2 linked regions of the Thiosocius teredinicola genome follow. The protein of the gene in region 1 binds, or shares a complex with, the protein of each later gene. Links are inferred from orthologs where the notes say so. Each region holds a gene or a part of one and is shown on either strand. Other genes may lie near its edges. The genes, in order: accC and accD.

The links.
Region 2: the proteins of accC (region 1) and accD are in contact, whole or in part, in a solved structure (PDB 8UXZ), measured with the Escherichia coli proteins. The link is inferred for Thiosocius teredinicola from one-to-one orthologs.

The regions. Positions count from the first base shown.
Region 1 is NZ_CP019936.1:390,364-393,520, forward strand. What follows is about bases 272-3,106. They hold accC (acetyl-CoA carboxylase biotin carboxylase subunit), read right to left. Parts: upstream 2,442-3,106; coding sequence 1,101-2,441; downstream 272-1,100. Other genes in these bases: prmA (50S ribosomal protein L11 methyltransferase), read right to left, coding at 272-1,026; accB (acetyl-CoA carboxylase biotin carboxyl carrier protein), read right to left, coding at 2,446-2,895; aroQ (type II 3-dehydroquinate dehydratase), read right to left, coding at 2,934-3,106. Outside these bases: B1781_RS01825 (zinc-ribbon and DUF3426 domain-containing protein), read right to left, coding at 1-138; more of prmA, read right to left, coding at 148-271; more of aroQ, read right to left, coding at 3,107-3,157. UniProt on the Escherichia coli protein: This protein is a component of the acetyl coenzyme A carboxylase complex; first, biotin carboxylase catalyzes the carboxylation of the carrier protein and then the transcarboxylase transfers the carboxyl group to form malonyl-CoA.
Region 2 is NZ_CP019936.1:1,981,698-1,984,891, reverse strand. Bases 1-2,872 are described here. They hold accD (acetyl-CoA carboxylase, carboxyltransferase subunit beta), read right to left. Parts: upstream 1,931-2,872; coding sequence 1,070-1,930; downstream 1-1,069. Other genes in these bases: trpB (tryptophan synthase subunit beta), read right to left, coding at 2,781-2,872; trpA (tryptophan synthase subunit alpha), read right to left, coding at 1,978-2,784; folC (bifunctional tetrahydrofolate synthase/dihydrofolate synthase), read right to left, coding at 1-1,066. Also shown: more of trpB, read right to left, coding at 2,873-3,194.

The sequences.
Region 1 (3,157 bases):
GGACGGAGGTTCGCCGACGCCGTCGAGTGCGTCGAACAAAGTATCGCAGGCGGAACAGCGCGTAAGACCTTCGGATTCGAGAAGATCGCTCGCTTTGACGTTGTTCAGCGTTTGGCATTTCGGACAATAGGTCTTCACGTATTGCCTCTACGACGACCGGCCATGTAGCAGCACCCAGTCTTCTTTGTGTTTGATGGGGCCGAAGTGTAAACGTTTTGTGTAAGCCTGCATGACGCTGTCGGCCTGTTCGCGCAGGATACCCGACATCACCAGGTCGCCGTCGGCTGCCACCAGCGGTTCGATCTGTGGCGCGAGTTCGATCAACACGTTGGCGAGGATGTTGGCCAGCACCAGGTTGGCTTGCCGCGGTTCGAACACCGAACTGTGAAACACCTCGAGCCGGTCCTCGACACCATTGCGCCTGGCGTTGTCCAAGGTTGCCGTCAATGCCTGCGGATCATGGTCGATGGCCACCGCGTGAGCGGCGCCCAACTTCAGTGCGGCGATCGCCAGAATCCCTGAGCCGCAGCCGAAATCGATCACCGATTTGCCGGTTACGGAATGGCCGTCGAGCCATTCGAGGCAGAGCGCGGTGGTCGGGTGTGTGCCGGTACCGAACGCCAGGCCGGGATCGAGGTCGAGAATGACCGCGTCGGGCTGTTCCACCTGGTGACCGGTAGGTCTGATCCACAGGCGTTCGCCGAATTGCATGGGTTTGAACAAGTCGAGCCAGGCGCGTTCCCAGTCCCGGTCGTCGATACGTTCGAGCGTGAGGTGGCGGCTGACGTCTGCCGACAATGCCTGGTTGATCGCACTGCGCAAGCTGTCGGCATCGGTGTCGTGTTCGAACAGCCCGGTCACCCGGGTCGCCTGCCACAGCGGCGTTGCTCCCGGCGCGGGTTCGAGCATGGGTTCGTCACCGGCATCTCCCAGGGTGACGGCCACGGCGCCTAGGTTTTCGAACAACAGTTCGATGAGGGGGGCGCGTGATTTGTCGACAGTCAGATGAGCTTGCAGCCAGGTCATGGCGGCATTCTACGTGGAAAGTCAGGCCGGGTGGTGCGTCGCGCCCGGTTCGCCCGCCGCACCGCTCGCCTGCCTTACAAGCCGAGCTTCTTTTCCAGGTAGTGGATGTTCATGCCGCCCGCGGCGAAGTTCTCGTCGACCATGATCTCAGCCTGCAACGGGATGTTCGTCTTGATGCCGTCGATAACCATTTCAGACAGAGCGGTACGCATCCGGGCGATGGCGACATCGCGCGTCTCGCCGTGCGTGATCAGCTTGCCGATCATCGAGTCGTAGTAGGGCGGCACGCGATAACCGTTGTAGATGTGCGTGTCGACGCGCACGCCGGGTCCACCGGGGATATGCAGTTGGGTGATGTCGCCCGGGCTCGGCATGAAGTTCTTCGGGTCTTCCGCGTTGATGCGGCATTCCACGGCGTGACCGCGGAACTTGATGTCGTCCTGTGTGTAGCTCAGCGGCTCGCCGCTGGCGATCAGCAGTTGTTCCTTGACGATGTCGACGCCGGTGATCATCTCGGTGACCGGGTGCTCGACCTGCACGCGGGTGTTCATTTCGATGAAGTAGAACTCACCGTTCTCATACAGAAACTCGAAGGTGCCCGCGCCGCGGTAACCGATCTGGCGGCAGGCTTCGGCGCAACGCCCGCCCATGCGCTGGCGCAGCTCATCGCTGATGCCCGGCCCCGGGGCCTCCTCGACCACCTTCTGGTGACGGCGCTGCATCGAACAATCGCGCTCGCCCAGGTGAATGGCGTTGCCGTGCATGTCGGCCAACACCTGGAATTCCACGTGGCGCGGGTTCTCCAGATACTTCTCCATATAGACCGTTTCGTTGCCGAACGCAGCGCCCGCCTCGGCCTTGGTCAGCGAGATCGCGCTGAGCAGCGAGGCCTCTGAATGCACCACCCGCATGCCGCGCCCGCCGCCGCCACCGGCGGCTTTGACGATCACCGGATAGCCGATGTCGCGCGCCAGGTGCAGGGTGCGTTCGTCGTTGTCGTCGAGCGGCCCGTCCGATCCGGGTACCGTGGGTACGCCGGCTTCCTTCATGGCCTCGATCGCGGTGATCTTGTCACCCATCAGGCGGATCGTTTCGGGTTTGGGGCCGATGAACACGAAGCCGGATTGCTCGACCCGCTCAGCGAAATCGGCGTTCTCCGACAGGAAGCCATAGCCTGGGTGAATGGCCTGGGCATCGCACACCTCGGCGGCGCTGATCAGGGCCGGCACGTTGAGGTAGCTGGCTGCAGATGCGGCCGGACCGATGCACACCGATTCGTCGGCGAGGCGTACGTGTTTCAGATCTCGGTCGGCTTCAGAGTGAACGGCGACGGTGCGCACGCCCAGTTCCCGACACGCGCGCAGAATGCGCAGCGCGATCTCGCCGCGGTTGGCGATAACGATTTTTTCAAACATGCGATCAACCAATCACGAAGAGTGGTTCGTTGTACTCCACCGGCTGGCCGTTTTCGACGAGCACCTCGATGACTTTGCCGGCCTTGTCCGATTCGATCTGATTCAGGATCTTCATCGCTTCGATGATGCACAGCGTTTCGCCCGGCGCGACCGACTGGCCTTCGGTCACGAAGGGTTTGGCGCCTGGCGAGGGTGCGCGGTAGAAGGTGCCGACCATCGGCGAACGGATCACGTGGCCCTGTGGCTCGGCCGGTGCCTCCGGCTTGGCGGCGGCTGCCGATTCTGCCGCTACTGGTGCTGCCGCCATAACCTGGGGCGTGGCCGCCATCATCGCCGGGGCGATGGTGCTGGCGCGGCTGATGCGTACCGACTCTTCGCCTTCGTGTATCTCGATTTCGGCGACGTCGGACTCTTCGAGCAATTCGATCAGTTTTTTGACTTTACGGATATCCATCAGGATGTTTTCTCAATTCGCGGAGTTTCTCGAACCGTTCAATCGGCCAGCCGGCTCAGGGCGGCGGCGAGTGCAAGTTCGTAACCCTGTGCGCCCAGTCCGCTGATCACGCCGACGGCGACGTCGGACAGATAGGACTGGTGGCGAAACGATTCGCGGGCGAATACGTTTGACAGGTGCACTTCGATGAACGGGATGGCGACCCCCAGCAGGGCATCGCGCAGGGCGATGCTGGTGTGGGTCAGGGCGGCGGGGTTGATCA
Region 2 (3,194 bases), 1.6 Mb from region 1 along the record:
AATCGAGCAGATACCAGGCATCGAAACGCTTGGCCAATACCCGAGCCACCCCGGCGGCATCCTTGTCGGCCAGCATGCCGCAGACCGCGATCACCTTGCCCTGCGTAAAGTGATCTCCCAGCATGTCGCTCAATACGCCGGCCGCTTCCGGATTGTGGGCCACATCCAGCACCCAGGTCGGTCGACCAGGCCGCACTTCGAAACGACCGGGAATGCGTGCCGCCAACACCCCGGCGCGCGCCGCGCGCTGATCCAGCGGCAGACGATCGGCGACGCAGTTGAGCGCGACCAGCACGCCGGCGGCATTGTCGATCTGAATCCGACCGCGCATACCGGGTATCGGCAACGCGCGTCGCCCGAGGTCCGGTGCTTCGATGTCCCAGCTCTCGCCGCGCCTGACTACCCGGTAGTCTTCCCCGGCAACGATAAGTTTCGCACCGATCCTGTCGGCCTCGCGCCTGATACTCGCCGGCATCGCGTTGGACGAGAACACGCACGGCCTGCCTTGGCGCATGATTCCCGCCTTTTCGCGACCGATCGCGTCGAGATCGTTACCCAACCAATCCTGGTGGTCGAGACTGATGCTGGTGATCACGGCGACGTCGGCGTCGATCATGTTAACCGCGTCCAGGCGCCCGCCAAGCCCGACCTCGAGAATGACGGCGTCCAGGCCGGCCTCGGCAAACAGCCACAGCGCGGCCAGGGTACCGAACTCGAAATAGGTCAACGGCGTGTCACCGCGCGCCTCATCGATCGCCGCGAACGCGCGACACAGGCCGACATCGTCGACCGCTGTCTGATCGATGCAAACTCGTTCGTTGTAGTGAATGAGATGGGGCGAGGTATACACGCCGGTGCGGTAGCCGCCGGCGACCAGGATGGCCTCGGCAAACGCCACGCTGGAACCCTTGCCGTTGGTGCCGGCAACCGAGATGACCGTGGCGTTGAGTGATGGAGCACCGAGCGCGCTCCATACCTTGCGCACCCGGTCCAGGCCCAGATCAATGGCCTTCGGGCTGAGACCGGTCTGCCAATCCAGCCATTCGGCCAGCGATGAGAATCTCATCGGTCAGGTACGCGTTTCACCGCTGAGCATACTGACGACATTGGCGATGCGGTCGCGCATCTCGCGCCGGTCGACGATCATGTCGATCGCGCCATGATCGAGCAGAAACTCGCTGCGCTGAAAGCCTTCGGGAAGCGTCTCGCGCACGGTCTGTTCGATAACGCGTGGTCCGGCAAAACCGATCAACGCACCCGGCTCACCGATGTTGATGTCGCCGAGCATGGCGAAACTCGCCGATACACCGCCCATGGTCGGATCGGTCATCACCGAGATGAACGGCAGGCCGCGACGCGACATGCGCTGCAATGCCGCCGAGGTCTTCGCCATCTGCATCAATGAAAACAGCGACTCCTGCATACGTGCACCGCCACTGGCGGAAAAACACACCATCGGACAACGCCGCTCGATCGCCGCATTCACGCCCTGCACGAAGCGCTCACCGACCACCGAGCCCATCGAGCCGCCCATGAAATCGAATTCGAACGCCGCGGCGATGATGTCGCGCGACTTGAGCTGACCGCGCATCACGACCAGCGCGTCTTTCTCGCCGGTCTTCTTCTGCGCCGCGGTCAGGCGTTCTTTGTATTTCTTGCTGTCTTTGAATTTGAGCGGATCGCCGGATTCGAGATCGCCGGCGATCTCTTCGCGCGGTTCGGCGTCCAGAAACAGATCGAGGCGACGGCGCGCGCCGATGCGATTGTGGTGATCACACTTCGGGCACACCTCCATGTTGCGCTCCATCTCGGCGCGGTACAGCACCGCGTTGCAGCTGGGACACTTAGCCCAAAGACCCTCCGGCACGACCTTTTTGGTGCCGCCTTCCGTCCGGATGCGGCTGGGCATCAGTTTTTCAAACCAGCTCATGCAAATCCCCGTTTGAACGATCGCGCAATTCTACCAGAGTACGCGGCTCAACCCGCATCCATTGCCGATCGCATACCAGCCAACAGAGCCTTGATCTCTTCAATAGCCTGGGACGGATTCTGCAGGTTGGCTTCGATGCGCGACACCAGCGCGCTGCCGACCACGACGGCATCGGCGAACTGCGACATGGCGGCCGCCATCTCGGCGTCCTTGATGCCGAAGCCGACACCGACCGGCAGATCGGTACATGAACGGATCTCGGCGAGCTTTTCGCGCACACTGTCGAGCGACAGATTGGCTGCGCCGGTCACACCCTTGAGGGAGACGTAGTACACGAACCCACTGGCCGCCGAGGTGATGCGCTCGATGCGCGCGCGATGGCTGGTCGGTGCGAGCAGAAAGATCGGGTCGATGCCCTTGGCCTTCATCGTCGGCACAAAGCGCTCGCCCTCTTCCGGCGGAATATCGACCGTCAGCACGCCATCTACCCCTGCAGCCGAGGCCTCCTCGGCGAAGGCCTCATAGCCCATGACTTCGAGCGGATTGAGGTAGCCCATCAACACGACCGGGGTCGCCTCATTAGTCTTGCGGAACTCGCGCACGATATCGAGTACGCCGTGCAACGACATATGGTGCTCAAGGGCGCGCTCGCTGGCGCGTTGAATCACCGGACCATCGGCCATCGGGTCGGAGAACGGCACACCGAGTTCGATGATGTCGGCGCCGGCCTCGACCAGGGCATGCATCATCGGCAGGGTGAAATCGGGCGTGGGATCGCCCGCGGTGACGAACGGAATCAATGCCTGCCGACCCTGTTCCTTCAGCGCGGCAAAAACACCGGCAATACGACTCATATCTTCAAACCCTCCCGGGCTGCCACGGTGTGCATGTCCTTGTCGCCCCGGCCGGACAGATTCACCAACAGGGTCTGATCCTTGCTCATCATCGGTGCGAGCTTCATCGCCTGTGCGATGGCGTGACTGGATTCGAGGGCCGGGATGATGCCTTCAGTGCGCGTCAGGCGATGGAACGCTTCGAGTGCCTCGTCGTCGGTCACGGCGACATAGTTGGCGCGCTGGGTGTCTTTCAGCCAGGCGTGCTCCGGCCCGACACCCGGATAATCCAGGCCGGCCGAGATCGAATGCGTTTCAATGATCTGCCCGTCGCGATCCTCCATCAGGTAGGTGCGGTTGCCGTGCAATACCCCCGGGGTGCCGGCACACAGCGGCGCGGCGTGGTGACCGGTATCCAGGCCGTCGCCGGC